Regions from separate parts of the Streptomyces sp. NPDC006235 genome, predicted to be linked through region 1. Evidence: riboswitches for the same ligand, from Rfam matches in the RefSeq annotation. Region 1 holds a riboswitch; the other holds the start of a gene.

The links. Region 1 has a riboswitch for cobalamin ahead of ABZ192_RS08885 (ABC transporter substrate-binding protein). Riboswitches for the same ligand answer to the same signal wherever they lie in the genome.
Region 2: it holds a riboswitch for cobalamin, as region 1 does, so the genes downstream of both, ABZ192_RS05775 (cobalamin biosynthesis protein) here and ABZ192_RS08885 (ABC transporter substrate-binding protein) in region 1, are expected to answer to the same signal.

The regions. Positions count from the first base shown of each region.
Region 1 covers NZ_JBEXSR010000005.1:273,804-281,559, forward strand. The annotation lists gene ABZ192_RS08870 (hypothetical protein) at 1-592, opposite strand, end outside; gene ABZ192_RS08875 (ABC transporter ATP-binding protein) at 1,097-1,897, opposite strand; gene ABZ192_RS08880 (iron chelate uptake ABC transporter family permease subunit) at 1,894-2,907, opposite strand; gene ABZ192_RS08885 (ABC transporter substrate-binding protein) at 2,904-3,920, opposite strand; cobalamin riboswitch at 3,989-4,179, opposite strand; gene ABZ192_RS08890 (CoA-binding protein) at 4,261-4,689, shown strand; gene ABZ192_RS08895 (APC family permease) at 4,824-6,464, shown strand; gene ABZ192_RS08900 (hypothetical protein) at 6,478-7,756, opposite strand, start outside.
Region 2 covers NZ_JBEXSR010000003.1:367,832-375,587, reverse strand. The annotation lists gene ABZ192_RS05805 (VOC family protein) at 1-67, shown strand, start outside; gene ABZ192_RS05800 (hypothetical protein) at 90-1,415, opposite strand; gene ABZ192_RS05795 (alpha/beta fold hydrolase) at 1,724-2,851, opposite strand; gene ABZ192_RS05790 (class II aldolase/adducin family protein) at 2,968-3,678, opposite strand; gene ABZ192_RS05785 (inorganic phosphate transporter) at 3,893-5,137, shown strand; gene ABZ192_RS05780 (hypothetical protein) at 5,172-5,393, shown strand; cobalamin riboswitch at 5,534-5,668, shown strand; gene ABZ192_RS05775 (cobalamin biosynthesis protein) at 5,767-6,708, shown strand; gene ABZ192_RS05770 (cobyric acid synthase) at 6,705-7,756, shown strand, end outside.

The DNA of each region.
Region 1 (7,756 bases):
CGTCCGCCTCCAGCCGGACGGGGGCGTTGTGGTGCCGGGTGAACAGGGCGAGGCGCAGGACGGCGGGTTCGACACCGCCCAGCGGTCCTGGTCCCACCGACTGGCCGCTCGGCGGGTCCGACTCCGCCGGCTCACCGGCCGGCGGGCCCGACGTCACCGACTCGCGCGTCGCCGATTCGCTCAGCGGCAGGTCCGATCCCACCGACGCGCCGACCGACGTGGCCGGTCCGGCCGTCTCCACAGGCGCGACAGCGATCCGCACCCCGTCCGGGGTGGCCCCGCCCTCGGCGGTGACATGGACGACCTGGGCCTCGCCGAGTCCGGCGCTGACATCGGGGCTGTCCTCGAAGGGGCGGATGCCGAGGGCCGTGGCGTCCGCGCGCAGCTCGGCCCGGCGGCGCCCGCCGGTCAGCAGGGCCCACACCGGTGTGCCGCCGAGCTCCAGCGCCCGCACGAGCAGGTCCGCCACGAGCAGCACCCGCAGATCGGTCAGATCGGAGCCGGGCGCGTGCACTTCGACACGGGTCAGGCCCCGGCGGGCCGGGGCGGCGTCGACCGGCTCGCCGGTCCGGGCGTCGATGATGCGCAGCACGAGGCGAGCGTAGGCCGGGTGGGCGGGCACACGCAGGCATGTGCGGCTTTTTCCGGCCACCGTGGCGGGAACACCCCACCAATGGCGTGCCGGACGGACCAGGTCACCTGGGCGGGCATCGCCCCACGACCGGCGCGCCGGTCTGTCGGGCCACGCCGCCCTTGAACCGCCCACCACCAACCACTCGCCGGACCGGGCCACCGGCGAGGCCCCCATCGAACCCGACCACCACGCCGGAAGCCGCCCACCAACAGCCCACCCACCAGGCCAGGCCACCACGGCGGAAGCCGACCCCACCGACGCCCCACCCGCCGAACCCGACCACCGCGCCCAGAAGTGCCCGGCCAGACACGCCGGCCGGTTGGCCACCGTGACGCGAACGCCCCGCCCACAACGCACCGGCCGTCCGCCGCCCGGCCGCCCGTCACCCGGTCGCTTGAACCACCGTGGCGTGAATCGCCCGCCCAGCCCGCCGGCCACCAGCCCGCCGGCTCGCCCGGCCCCTCAGCCCACCGTCCCCAGGAACCGCACATGCGGCCGCTGCTGGGGGCCGTCACGGGTGACGGCGGCCCGTACGCCGTACACCTCGGCGATGAGTTCCTCCGTCAGGACATCGCCGGGAGGGCCACCCGCCACGACCCGCCCCGCGCTCAGGACGACGACCTCGTCGCAGTACATCGCCGCGAGGTTGAGGTCGTGGAGGGCGACGACGGTGGTGACCGGCAGGCCGGTGACCAGGGCGAGCAGACCGAGCTGGTGGTGGATGTCGAGGTGGTTCGTCGGCTCGTCCAGGAGGAGTTCGCGGGGTTCCTGGGCGAGCGCGCGGGCGATCTGCACTCGCTGGCGTTCGCCGCCCGAGAGGGTGTGCCAGGGCTGGTCGGCGCGGTCGGCGAGGCCGGTGCGCTCCAGGGCCTCGCGCACGGCCCGTTCGTCGTCCGCCGAGCCGGGCGTCCAGGCACGGCGGTGCGGCACGCGGCCCAGCCGTACGACGTCCACCACCGTCAACTCGACCTGCGTGCCGGACTGCTGCTCGACCACGGCGAGGCGGCGGGCGACGGTGCGGCGGGGCAGGTCGCCCAGTGGCGTGCCGTCGAGGGTGACGACTCCGGCGGTCGGCGTGAGCAGCCCCGCCAGCAGCCGCAGCAGCGTGGACTTGCCGGAGCCGTTGGGACCGAGGACGCCGACGGTGGAGCCGGTCTCGGGCGCGAGGACGACACCGTCGAGGATGAGACGCCCGTCGGCACGGCGACCGACCCGGTCGGCCCGCAACCCGGCACCGCTCTTCGCCGCGCCCACCCCGCTCACCGCACCCTCCGCGTCCGGTACAGGACCACCACGAACGCCGGCACCCCGATCAGCGACGTCACGACTCCCACCGGCACCTCCTGGGGATCCAGCACCGTACGGGCGAGGGTGTCCACCCACACCAGGAACACCGCTCCGGCGAGGGCCGTGACCGGCAGCAGCCGGGCGTGCCCGGGACCGGCCAGGGCCCGCGCGGCGTGCGGCAGGACCAGTCCGACGAAGCCGATCGCCCCGGCCGAGCTGACCAGCGCGGCCGTGAGCAGGGCCGTGACGCACAGCAGCACCAGGCGGGTGCGGGCCACGGACACCCCGAGCGCGGCCGCCGCGTCCTGCCCGAAGGCGAAGGCGTCGAGGGTACGGGCATACGACAGGCACACCACCAGCGCCACGGCAAGGACGGCCAGGCACAGCCACACGTCGGTCCAGCCCGCGCCGCCGAGCGAGCCGAGGAGCCAGAACAGCACGCCCCGGGTCGTCTCGGCGTCGGCGGCGGTCATCACGACGAAGGAGGTGAGCGCGGAGAAGAGCTGCATGGCGGCGACGCCCGCGAGGACGACCCGGTCGGTGGTGCCGCCGAGGGTGTGGCTGAGCAGCAGCACCAGGGCGAAGGACACCAGGGCGCCGAGGAACGCGCCCGCGGACACCGAGACGGCGCCGCCGCCCACGCCCAGGACGACGACCACGACCGCGCCGGTGGAGGCGCCGGAGGACACCCCGAGCACGAACGGGTCGGCGAGCGGGTTGCGCAGCAGCGACTGCATCACCGCCCCGCAGACGGCCAGTCCGGCCCCGCACACGGCCGCGAGCAGCGTGCGCGGCAGCCGCAGCTGCCAGACGATCCCGTCGCGGATCGGCGTCAGGTCCGAGCTGCCGAGTCCGAGATGGGCCGCCACTGCGGACCAGACGTCCGCGATCCGTATGTCGGCCGGGCCGACGGTGATCGCCAGGGCCAGGGAGACGGCCAGCAGCAGGACCCCAGCGGCGCCGAACCCGAGCCCGCGGACGGTCACTTCACGAGCCCGAACGCGCGCAGCTTGGCGGCGACCTGTTCCACGCCCTCGACCGTGCGGATGGTCGGGTTCATGGCCTGACCGCTGAGCAGCACGTACCGCTTGTGCCTGACCGCGTCCATGTTTCTGGTGACCGGGTTGGACTCCAGGAAGGCGATCTTCTTCGCGGCCGACTCGGCGGTCTGCGACTTGCGGGTGAGGTCGCCGATGACGAGGACGTCGGGGTCGCGTTCGGCGACCGTCTCCCAGTTGATCTGCGGCCACTCCTCGTGCGTGTCGTCGAAGACGTTCTTCGCCCCGAGGGCCCGGGTGATGATGCCGGGCGCTCCGCAACAGCCCGCCATGTAGGGCGACTCGGAGTTGGCGAACCAGTACAGGAGGGTGACGTCGGAGGCGTGGACGCCCCGCGTGGCCTTCGCCATGCGCCGCTGGAGGGAGGCCACGAGCTGGTCGCCCCGTTCCGGCACCCCGAACACGGTGGCCAGGTCGCGCACTTCGCCGTAGATGGTGTCGATGCCCAGCGCCTTGTCGCGCGCGCCGTCCCCGTCACCGGAGTTGTCCTTGCCGGCGCAGTCCGACGGGGAGACGTACGTGGGGACGCCGAGCTTCTCGAACTGCTCGCGGGTGGCGACGCCGCCCCGGCCGAGGGTGGAGACGAAGGACGCCGCGACGAAGTCGGGGCCGGTGTCCAGGACCCGTTCGAAGGACGGGTTGTTCTCGGCGATGCGCGGCACCTTCGCGTTGGCCTTCGCCAGCCCCTTCATCACGGGGTCGGTCCAGGTGGCGGTGCCCGCGAGACGGTCGGCGAGGCCGAGGGAGAGCAGGATCTCGGTGGTGCCCTGGTTGAGGGAGACGGCGTGCTTCGGCGGGGCCTCGACGCGCACCTCGTGGCCGCAGTTGTCGAGCGTGACGGCGGCTTTCGTCGTGGTGGCCGGCGGGTCGCCGCAGCCGGCCAGGAGCAGGGCGCCGGCCGCGAGCAGGACGGTGGCACGGGCGGGTGGGGCGAGGGGCACGGAAACCAGTCCTCAGTCGTCGAGGGCTCGATCGCGGAGCCCGGTCGTACGGTGCTCCCCCGCCGCGTACGGCCGCGGGGGCCGCCAGCAGGTCTTCGGACTCGGGTTCGTCCGGTGCGGAGCGCCTTCCCGGACGTCACACGCGACGTCCAGTGGCCGAGGCCCCGCCCGTCCCCCTCACCGCTGCGCGTCAGTTCCGGATTCGCACCGGATTCCCTGACCCACCTACATGGGTTCGACTGGCCTCGGCAAGCTATCACGGGGACTGCGCGGGAATCACCGCGCACCGTACGTCGTTGTGCGGACAACAGTTCTTCCGCGACTCTCCAGGAGGCCACCGGTGTACGGCGACGAGGCAACGGTCCGCAGGATCCTCACCGAGCTCGGCGACACCTGGGCCGTGGTGGGCCTGTCGTCGAACCAGCGGCGCGCGGCCTACGGCGTGGCCGAGGTGCTCCAGCGTTACGGCAAGCGCGTCGTGCCCGTGCATCCGAAGGCGGAGACGGTGCACGGCGAGCAGGGGTACGCCAGTCTCGCGGACATCCCCTTCGACGTGGACGTCGTGGACGTGTTCGTGAACAGCGATCTCGCCGGAGCGGTGGCGGACGAGGCGGTCGCGAAGGGCGCGCGGGCCGTGTGGTTCCAGCTCGGCGTCATCGACGAGGCGGCTTACGACCGGACCCGTGCCGCGGGCCTGGAGATGGTGATGGACCGCTGCCCGGCGATCGAGATCCCACGACTTCCTCATCACCGCGTACAGAATTCCTGAAGCGCTTTCCAGGAAATGCCCGCGCCCGGTCAAGGCTGCACAACGCGCCTTCTGCCGCCGGTTGACCGATTCCTAATCTGAGGCCTCTTGCTCGCAGAACTCACCGAGTTCTTTTACGAGAGGCCCCTTGATTCATGGTGAGCGTCGACCAGGCAGCAGCGGGGGTAAAAGGGGGGCCCGGCGGATTGCGCCGGGACGTCGGACTGATCGGGCTCATGTGGGCGTCGGTCGGTTCCATCATCGGCTCCGGGTGGCTGTACGGAGCCGAGAAGGCGGTCGTGGCGGCCGGCCCCGCGGCGATCCTGTCGTGGCTGATCGGCGCGGTCGGGATCGTGCTGCTGGCCCTGGTGCACGCGGAACTCGGCGGCATGTTCCCGGTCGCGGGAGGCACGGCGCGGTATCCGCACTACGCGTTCGGCGGACTGGCCGGCATGTCCTTCGGCTGGTTCTCCTGGCTCCAGGCGGCGACCGTGGCACCGATCGAGGTCGAGGCCATGATCGGTTATGCCGGGCACTGGCACTGGGCGCAGGGCTTCCAGCACGCCAAGGACGGCACACTGACGACCAGCGGGTTCGTCGTCGCCGTGCTCCTCATGGCGGTCTTCGTCGTGATCAACTTCCTCGGTGTGCGGCTCCTGGCGCACACCAACAGCGCCGCCACCTGGTGGAAGGTGGCCGTGCCGCTGGCCGCCATCTTCATCATCGCGGCGGGCAACTTCCACCCGGGCAACTTCACCGAGCACGGCTTCGCCCCGTTCGGCGCCCACGGCGTGCTGAGCGCCGTCAGTTCCAGCGGCATCATCTTCGCCCTGCTGGGCTTCGAGCAGGCGATCCAGCTGGCGGGCGAGAGCCGCGACCCGGCCCGTGACCTGCCCCGCGCGACGCTCGGCTCGGTCGCCATCGGAGCCGGGATCTACGTCCTGCTCCAGATCGTCTTCATCGCCGCCCTGCCGCTGGCCTCCTTCGCGCACGGCTGGACCAAGCTCGACTACCCCGGTATCAGCGGCCCTTGGGCGGGACTGGCCACCCTGCTGGGGCTGGGCTGGCTGAGCGTGGTGCTGTACCTGGACGCGGTCGTCTCCCCGGGCGGCACCGGTCTGATCTACACCACCGCCACCTCCCGCGTCTCGTACGGTCTGGCCCGCAACGGCTACGCGCCGAAGATCTTCACGCGCACCGACGCGCGCGGCGTGCCGTGGTTCGGGCTGATCGTGTCCTTCGTGACCGGCGTGGTCTGCTTCCTGCCGTTCCCGAGCTGGCAGCAGCTGGTCGGCTTCATCACCTCGGCGAGCGTGCTGATGTACGCGGGCGCCCCGCTGGCGTACGGCGTCTTCGCCGACCGGCTGCCGCACCGCGCCCGGCCCTACCGGCTGCCCGGCGGGAACGTCGTCTCCCCGCTGTCCTTCGTGGTGGCCAACCTCATCATCTACTGGTCGACCTGGGACACGCTGTGGCGGCTCGGTGTGGCCATCGTCCTCGGCTACGTCCTGCTCGGCGGATACGCCTGGTACGCCACCCGCAAGGGCCTGACCGACGCGCCCCGGCTCGACTGGAGGGCCGCCCAGTGGCTGCCGGCCTACCTGCTGGGCATGGGCGTCATCTCCTGGCAGGGCGGCTTCGGCGGCCAGGGACACATCGGACTGTGGTGGGACATGGCGGTCATCACGGTGTTCTCCCTGGCGATCTACTACTGGGCCCGGGCGTCGGCGTCCCGCCCGGAGGAGATCGAGCGGAGCATCGGGGAGGTGGCCGTCACCGAGGTGACCGTCCACTGACCGCCTGCCCTAGTCAGTCGCCGAGGGCCGTACGGACACCGTCGATCGACGGCACGTCCGTGCGGCCCCGCGCCGACACGCAGGCCACGGCACGCCGCAGGGCCCGGTGGAGCAGCAGCGGAGCGTCCGGTCCCAGGGCATCGAGGAGCGGGACGACGGCGTTCTCCAGCATCGCCGTCACCATGGCCCAGGCGTCGGCAGTCCGGTCGTACAGCAGTCGCAGCGCGGTCGCGGGAGACCTGCCGAGGAGGATGGCGAACAGCTCGCGCAGCGCTTCGTCGCGCTCCACGCGTTCCCAGGGATCCGCGGAGAGGGCGAGCGTCCGCTCCAGCAGGTCCTCCGCGTCGACCAGGCCGGCCGTGGCCGGGGACCGGGCCAGTTGCAGCAACGTCACCGCCTGCCGGGCGGGTTCGGCCCGCTCCGCCGCGGCCACGACGTCGGCGCACAGCACGGCAACGGCCGGATGGCCCGCACCGTGGATCTCGGCCGTGCGGGCCACCAGCGCCGCCACGGCCGGAAGCCTCGGCGAATCCAGCAGCGGCCGCAGGCGTGCCGCGCCGGCCTCCGGGCCGAGGAGAGCCATGTCCACGTAGGCCGCGTAGAGCTCGTCCTCCAGGACCGGCGGGGACGCGACGGCCGGGGGCGCGCCGGACGCGGTCGCGAGGTGCTCGTTGACGAGGGCCGGGGCGAGCATCACACCGGTGAGCAGCGGTCCGTGGACGTCCAGGGGCATCCGGAGCAGGGAGCGGTGCGTATGGGCGAACGGCGGGTAGGGCTGCCGGCCGTTCAGCACGTCGACCGCGTAGCGGCGGGAGGCGTCGGCGCCGAAGGCGAAGTGGAACATGGACAGCAGGTAGGGAGTGCCGTCGGCGCCGAGGAAGGCCATGGCCGGGTCGGCCTCCCACGGCAGGAGCCGCACCGCGGCCTCGAATCTGCTGCGGTGGTCGGGGCGGACATAGGCCAGGGGCCCGTCCTGCTGCTGCGGCAGGTTCCACTCGTACCGGGGTATCGCGGCGTACGCCTGTCCGAACTCGGCCCACAGCCGGTCGGCCACCGCCCGGTCCGCTCCGGCGGCGGCGGTCCCGAAGAGCCCGGCGAGTCCGATGACCCGCTCGCCGGGATCGGTCAGGGCGTGCACGAGCGTGCGGGCGCGGTCCAGGTCCCGTACGGCGACGGCCTCCGCGAAGCAGCGGATCGTGCGGGCCCAGGAGTACGGGTGGCCGACCGACCAGGTACTGGGCGTCATGGCGCGCAGGACGTCCGACGGGTCGCTGTGGAAACGCTGTTCGACG
Region 2 (7,756 bases), on a different contig from region 1:
CATGGCCCGGGACCTCGAGGGCAACGTGTGGAGTTTCGGGACGTACGCGCCGGAGATACCGGGCTGACGGCCCGCTCCGGCGCGTCCGGCTAACTGCCTCCGGTGTGCACCTGGAAGGCGGCCCGGCGTACGGCCTTGGCCAGGGCCGGGTCGGGGTGTGCCGCGGCGAGGGCGACCAGGACCTGCACGGTCCGCGGGTGCCCCACGGCGCGCACCTCGTCCAGCAGCATCGGGACGGTCGGCTGCACGGCGGACTCCAGGTGGCGCACGAGGAGAGGCGCCTCACCGTGGTCGGCGACGGCGGCGGCGGTGTCCACCCACAGCCAGGTCGCCTCCTCCCGGGTGAGGACCTCGTGGGCGTCCTCGGGGTCCGTCCCGTCGTGCTCGGCCAGCCACAGCAGCGCGTACGGCCTGAGCGTCGGCTCGTCCAGCACGGCGCGGACGTCCGGCTCGGCGGGGGCGCCGACCACGCGCAGCGCCTCGAAGGCGAGGCCGCGCAGCAGAGCGTCCTCGCCACGGGCCGCGGCCAGGAGCTCGGTGACGGCGCTGCCGACGGTGCGGGCGGCGAGCCAGGCCCGGTACTCGGCGCGGGCCGCGTTCGGGCGCAGCTGGGCGCAGCCGCGGAGCATGTCCTCGGCCGCCTGCTCGATGTTCCCGGCGGGGCTCTGCGCGGCGACGCAGATCTGCTCCAGCTTGACCCAGACGGCCCAGCTGCCGAGCGGGGTGAGCGTGGCGTGGCCGTCGCCGTAGGTGAGGGCTCCCACGGAGGCGAGGGCGCGCAGGGCCCAGTCGAGGAGCGGGGCGAGGGGGGCGTCGGTGGGCGCCGGTGCGGCCGGCGGCTCGGGCTGCGGGCCGTAGGGGATCTCGCAGCGTGCGGTGCGCAGCTCGGTGACGCGCTGCTCCAGGAGGTCGAGGAGCTGCTCCACGGGGACGGGCCCGGCGGACAGCTGGAGGAAGGAGAGCACCTGCGGCATGGCCGAGACGACCTCGGCGACGGCGGCGGGCTCGTGGTCCTCGGGTTCCGGACAGGCCAGCGACCAGGCGTCGAAGAGGGCGACCCAGCCCCGCAGGACGGCACTGTCGTCGCGGTCCCAGGCGCGCAGCCGCCAGCCGGGGCGGGCGCTGTCGCCGTGCACCTCGACGAGACCGGCGAGCCGGGCGGTGTCCCAGTCGGCCCTGACCTGATCCGGGGTCAGGCCCAGCTCCTGGGCGGCCCGTTCGGCGGTCGCGGCGGAGAGAGTGGCCTTGCCGTCGGCGGTGGCGCTGCCCCGGCCGGGGCCGAGCTCGGTGTCGGCCCAGCGGGCGACGCGGGCCGCGTCGGCGAGACCTGAGCGTGCCATTCTGGCCAGCTCCGCCGGTGCCGGGGTGCCCTCCGGGGGGCGCGGTGCGGGGCGGCGCGAGCGCCGCTGGTTCATCGCTCTGGGGGCGGCGGCCAGGGGTCGCGGGCGGACGAGTCGAAGCCTGGAGTCGCGCGGGATACGGGACGTCACGAGGGCAGTCTTCCGGTTGACGGTCCGAAAACCCAAACGGAATGTCACGGCGGGCGACGGGGATGGCCAACGCACGGGGTCCCGTGAGTGGTCGAGGGCCGCAAACAGGCCAGTGGTACGACGCTAAACGGAATCCTCGCGACCGGTCTGCGCGGAGTGGGGCGGGGTGTGGTTGCGACGGGGCGAAGGGGGCGTGAACGGGAGGTGTGGAGGCCGGTGTGCGCGGCCAGGGGTCAGATGAGAGGTGTCAGGAAGCGCCGCAAGGCTTCCTCGTAGCCTTGCGGGTCGGCGTTCCACATCGCCGAGTGGGGCGCGTTGCCGACGGTGCGGAAGGCGACCATGTCGGGGCGGGCGTCGGCGAGCCGGCGGGAGAGCTGCCAGGGGGCCACCGTGTCGTCGGGTCCGTGGAGGACGAGTGCCGGGACCCGGAGTGCGGCTGCGGGGGATGCGCCGGGGACGCGGTCGCCGTGCAGACCGGTGCGGCCCTGTGCGGCGCGGACCGCCAGGGGCAGCAGCGCGCCCGGGGTGCGGCGGGCCGCGGCGAGGGCGCGCAGGGTGGTCTCCCAGCTGAGCACCGGGGAGTCCAGGACGAGCCCGGAGACGCGGTCGCGCAGCCCCGACTGCGCGGCGGCGTGCAGGGCCATGGTGGCGCCGGTGGACCAGCCGTGCAGAACGACCTGGCGGGCGCCGGAGCGCACGGCGTAGCGGATCGCCGCGTCGAGGTCGCGCCACTCGGTCTCGCCGAGGTGGTTCAGGCCGTCGGGCGGGCGGGGTGCGCCCAGGTCGCCGCGGTAGGCGAGGGCGAGCACGGGGAAGTGGTTGCGGTGCAGGAACCCCATGACGTTCATGGCGAGTTCCCGGGTGGTGCCGAGGCCGTGCACGGCGATCACCCAGGTGTCCCGGGCGCCGGGCACGAACCAGGCGGGCAGGGGGCCGAGTTCGCCGGGGATGTCGACGTCGGCGTGTTCGATGCCGAGGGCGGCGCTCGGATTGCCGACGTAGACGTTCGGGGTGAGCCAGGCCCTGTCGCCGGGTTCCAGGGTGCCGTGCGTGACGCTCTCCAGGCGGCGTACGACGGTGTCGGCGGTGTCCGAGGCGCCGGCCAGGACGGGTCCGACGACCGCGTGGGAACCGTCGCCGGACAGGCCGTAGCGGCCGGGCCGCAGGGCGGCCAGGTCCCGGGTGAGGCTGATCTGCCCCGCGGCGGTGCCGTGCACGGTGAGCCGGGGCTCGGTGGGCAGGGGCCTGCCGGGAGACGCCTTGAGCGCGGCGTCACTGGCGAACCGTCCGGCGGCCACGGCGGCCGCACCGAACCCGATCACGGCGGTGACGGCAGCGGCCGTCGCTCTGGCAGTGCGCACAAGCTCCAGTGTCCCGGCGGACCGGGCGACGGACCAGTGGGCGGCAGCGGCGGGGTGACGGGCCCCGGGGGGGCAGCGCAGGGCCGGGCGGGCCGTACCGTGCGTCCGGGCGGACGTCAGCCGCGCTGCCCGTAGCCCCGCAGTCGTTCCTGGACCTCCGCCAGCTGCTCCTCCGACAGCAGGCTCGGGGACAGGCCCGGGACCGATGTGGCGGTCAGCCACAGGCGGCACATCCATTCCAGCTGGGCCGTGCGGTCGTAGGCCTGGTCCAGGGACGCGCCGTAGGTGACGGTGCCGTGGTTCTGGAGGAGGCAGCCGGAGCGGTCGGCGAGGGCGCGGAGCATGTTCTCGGCCAGCTCGGCGGTGCCGTACGTGGCGTACGGGGCGACCCGGACGGGTCCGCCGAGCGCGGCGGCCATGTAGTGGATCAGCGGCAGCTCGCTCACGAGCGTCGAGACGGCCGTCGCGTGCACGGCGTGGGTGTGGACGACGGCACGGGCGCCGGTCGTGCGGTAGACCGCGAGGTGCATGGGCAGCTCGCTGGTGGGGACGAGCGTGCCGAGGACCTGCCGGCCGTCGAGGCCGACGCCCGTCACGTCGTCCGGCTGCAGCCGGTCGTAGGGGACGCCCGAGGGCGTGACCAGGACCGTGTCCCCGACGCGCACCGAGACGTTCCCGGACGTGCCGACGACGAGCCCGTCGGAGACGGTCCGGCGGGCGGTCGTGACGAGTTCCTCCCAGGCGCGCGCCTCCTCGGGGTGCGCGCCTCTGCGCCGCGACTCCCCCACGTCTCGCGTGTCCCGCCCGTCGCCTCGCTGCTCAGCCATGCGCCGATCCTGCCAGGCGGTCCCTCAACGCGCCGCAGGGCGGGTCCACTTCAGGCCGGAGCCGTGTATACGAAAAGGTGCATACCACCCAGCCTCCAGGGCGGAACCCTGAGCATCGATTGCGGACACCCCTGCGCCCCTCTCAGTTCATCTTCCGTTCACTCGGGTTACCTACGGTCGACGAGCCAACGACCTCGAACGATTGCCTGGGTAAATGGAAAGCTTCTCGCTGATCCTCGCGATTGTGGTGGTAACCGCACTCGCGTTCGATTTCACGAACGGTTTCCACGACACCGCGAACGCGATGGCCACGACCATTTCCACGGGCGCCATGAGGCCCAAGGTCGCCGTCGCCATGTCCGCCGTCCTCAACCTGGTCGGCGCCTTCCTGTCGGTGGAAGTCGCCAACACGATCTCCAAGGGTCTCGTCGACGAGACCGGCATCCGTCCCGAGGTCATCTTCGCCGCCCTGGTCGGCGCGATCCTCTGGAACCTGCTGACCTGGCTGGTCGGCCTGCCGTCGAGTTCCTCGCACGCCCTGATGGGCGGGCTGATCGGCGCCACGATCGCCTCGGCGGGCGTCGGCGCGGTCCACGGCGACGTGCTGGTCACCAAGGTCCTGATCCCGGCGATCGCCGCCCCGCTGGTCGCGGGCATGGCGGCGATGCTCGCGACCCGGCTGACGTACTCCCTCGGCAAGAAGGCCGACGGCAAGGCCTCCGAGAAGGGCTACCGGGCCGGCCAGATCGCCTCCGCGGGTCTGGTCTCCCTGGCCCACGGCACCAACGACGCCCAGAAGACGATGGGTGTCATCACCCTCGCCCTGGTCGCCGGCGGCGCCGTCGCCCCCGACTCCGACCCGCCCATGTGGGTCATCCTCTCGGCGGGCATCGCCATCGCGCTCGGCACGTACCTGGGCGGCTGGCGCATCATCCGCACCATGGGCAAGGGCCTGACCGACCTCCAGCCGCAGCAGGGCTTCGCCGCCCAGACCAGCGCGGCCACGGTCATCCTGGCCTCCTCGCACATCGGCTTCTCCCTCTCCACCACCCACTCCGTCTCCGGCTCGGTGATGGGCGCGGGGCTCGGCCGCAAGGGCGGTGTCGTCCGCTGGTCGACGGCGACGCGGATGTTCGTCGCGTGGGGCCTGACGCTGCCGGCGGCGGCCCTGGTGGGCGCGCTCGCCGAGTACGTCACCGGCTTCGGCAGCTGGGGCACCGCGGTGGTGGCCGTCTTCCTCGTCGCCTCCAGCGCGGCGATCTGGAAGCTCTCGCGGCGTGAGGTCGTCGACCACACCAACGTCAACGACGCCGACGAGGCGGAGCCGGCCGGTGTGGTGACCACGGCGATGGCCGCGGTGACGCCGCCGCCGGCCGGCACGGCGACGGAGGACCCGGTGCCGTCGTTCCCGGCCCAGGCCGCCGCCGAGCGGACGCCCTCGACGACGACCACCGTCTGACCCCGCCGACCGGTAACAAGGAAGAGTCTCCGATATGAAGATCGACTGGGCGGCCCTCGGCTCCGTCTTCGGCGTCAGCCTCGTGGTCACCGTGGCCCTGGTGGGCCTGTTCACCCTCGGCATCACCGGCCTGTCCCGCCGCGAACGGGCGGTGGCCCAGGGCGGCTCCGCGGGCCTCGCGGTCACCGGCGCGTACGCGTGCTTCGCCGCGTGCGCGGCGGCTGTGGGATACGGGATCTATCTGATCGTGGCCTGACGGCCCGACCGCACGAGGTTCCCGCCGGGCGGGACAGGACTTCGGTCCTGTCCCGCCCGGTCGTCGTGTGCCAGGGGGTGGTGGTGTGGGCTTCTGCACACTCTCCCCTCGCAGGTCAACGGCAAGTTGACGGCTGAACCCGGCCGTGGTGGACTGCCGGGGCCATTAACGGCGGCAGGAGAGGAAGCCGGTGGAAGTCCGGCGCGGTCCCGCCACTGTCACCGGGGTAGCAATCCCCGGGAGCCAGGAACTCTCACCGCCGGTCTAGTCGAACCAGGGCGTGGACACCCTGAGTGAGGACATATCGCCATGCGCGGCTGCCGATCGAGGTTCAGTACCCCACCCCTGACCACTCCTGCGGCCGGCTGAGCCCATGGGTGCCGGTCGCGTCTTCGCGTACGGCGCCGCCGCCGGTCTGATCGGTGACCTGCTGCTCGGCGATCCCCGCCGGGGGCATCCGGTCGCCGTGTTCGGACGGGCCGCGGGCGCCGTGGAACGGGTGTTGTGGCGGGACCACCGGGGGTGGGGCGCCCTGCACACCGCGGTGTGCGCCGGAGGAGCCGTCGCGCTCGGGGGCGTCGCCGCGCGTGCCGTGCGGAACTCCGCCGTCGCCTCCGTCGCCCTGACCAGTGCCGCCACCTGGGCCGTGGTCGGGGGGACTTCACTCGCGCGGGAGGCACAGGCCATCGGGCGTGCCCTGGAGGCGGGGGACGTCGACGGCGCCCGGGCGCGGCTGCCGCATCTGTGCGGGCGGGATCCGCAGGCGCTCGACGCCGACGGGATCGCCCGGGCCGTGGTCGAGTCCGTCGCCGAGAACACCTCCGACGCGGTCGTGGGGGCGCTCGTGTGGGGGGCCGTCGGCGGTGTGCCGGGGCTCCTCGGGTTCCGGGCCGTCAACACCCTCGACGCCATGGTCGGGCACAAGTCGGCCCGGTACCGGCGCTATGGGTGGGCCTCCGCCCGGCTGGACGATCTCGCGGGCTGGCCGGGGGCCCGGCTGACCGCCGTGCTCGCGACCCTGGCAGGCGACGATCCACAGGGAGCCGTACAGGCCTGGCGGGCCGACGCCGCCAAGCATCCGAGCCCCAACGCCGGGCCCGTGGAGGCCTCGTTCGCGGGGGCGCTCGGGGTACGGCTGGGCGGGACCTTGTCGTACGGCGGGCGCGTCGAGCACCGGCCCGTGCTCAACACGGCCGGGCGCGCCGTCGCCACCCGGGACATCGAACGGGCCGTACGGCTGTCCAGGCGTGTCGGCTGGCTCGCGCTCGGCGTCTGTGTCGCCGCGCGCCGCATCGCGAAAGGGCGTACGTCATGACGGGCGGTGGGCTTCTGGTCGCCGGTACCACCTCCGACGCGGGCAAGAGCGTCGTGACCGCCGGGATCTGCCGATGGCTGGTGCGGCAGGGCGTCAAGGTCGCGCCCTTCAAAGCGCAGAACATGTCCCTCAACTCCTTCGTCACGAAGGAAGGCGCCGAGATCGGGCGGGCGCAGGCCATGCAGGCGCAGGCCTGCCGCGTCGAGCCGACCGCGCAGATGAACCCGGTGCTGCTCAAGCCCGGAGGCGAGAGCAGCAGCCAGGTCGTGCTGCTGGGCAAGCCGGTCGGGGAGCTCAGCGCACGCGGCTACCACGGCGGACGGCAGCAGAAGCTGCTCGGGACCGTGCTGGACTGCCTGGAGCAGTTGCGGGGCACGTATGACGCGGTGATCTGTGAGGGGGCGGGCAGTCCGGCCGAGATCAATCTGCGGCGGACCGACATCGTCAACATGGGGATCGCCCGGGGCGCCGGGCTCCCCGTGCTCGTCGTCGGCGACATCGACCGGGGCGGTGTGTTCGCCTCGTTCTTCGGGACGGTCGCGCTGCTGTCGCCCGAGGACCAGGAGTGCGTCGCCGGGTTCCTCGTCAACAAGTTCCGGGGGGACGTCTCCCTGCTGGAGCCGGGGCTCGACATGCTCCAGCGCCTCACCGGGCGGCGGACGTACGGCGTCCTGCCCTTCCGGCACGGGCTGGGGATCGACGAGGAGGACGGGCTGCGCGTCTCCCTGCGGGGGACGGTCCGGGAGTCCGTCGTCGCCCCGCCGGTCGGCGAGGACGTGCTGCGCGTCGCCGTGTGCGCCGTTCCGCTCATGTCCAACTTCACCGACGTCGACGCGCTGGCCGCCGAACCCGGTGTCGTCGTGCGGTTCGTGGACCGGCCGGAGGAACTCGCCGACGCCGACCTCGTCATCGTGCCCGGGACCCGGGGGACCGTCCGTGCGCTGGAGTGGCTGCGGGAGCGGGGGCTCGCCGAGGCCCTGGTCCGCAGGGCCGCCGAGCAGCGGCCCGTCCTCGGGATCTGCGGCGGTTTCCAGATCCTCGGCGAGCA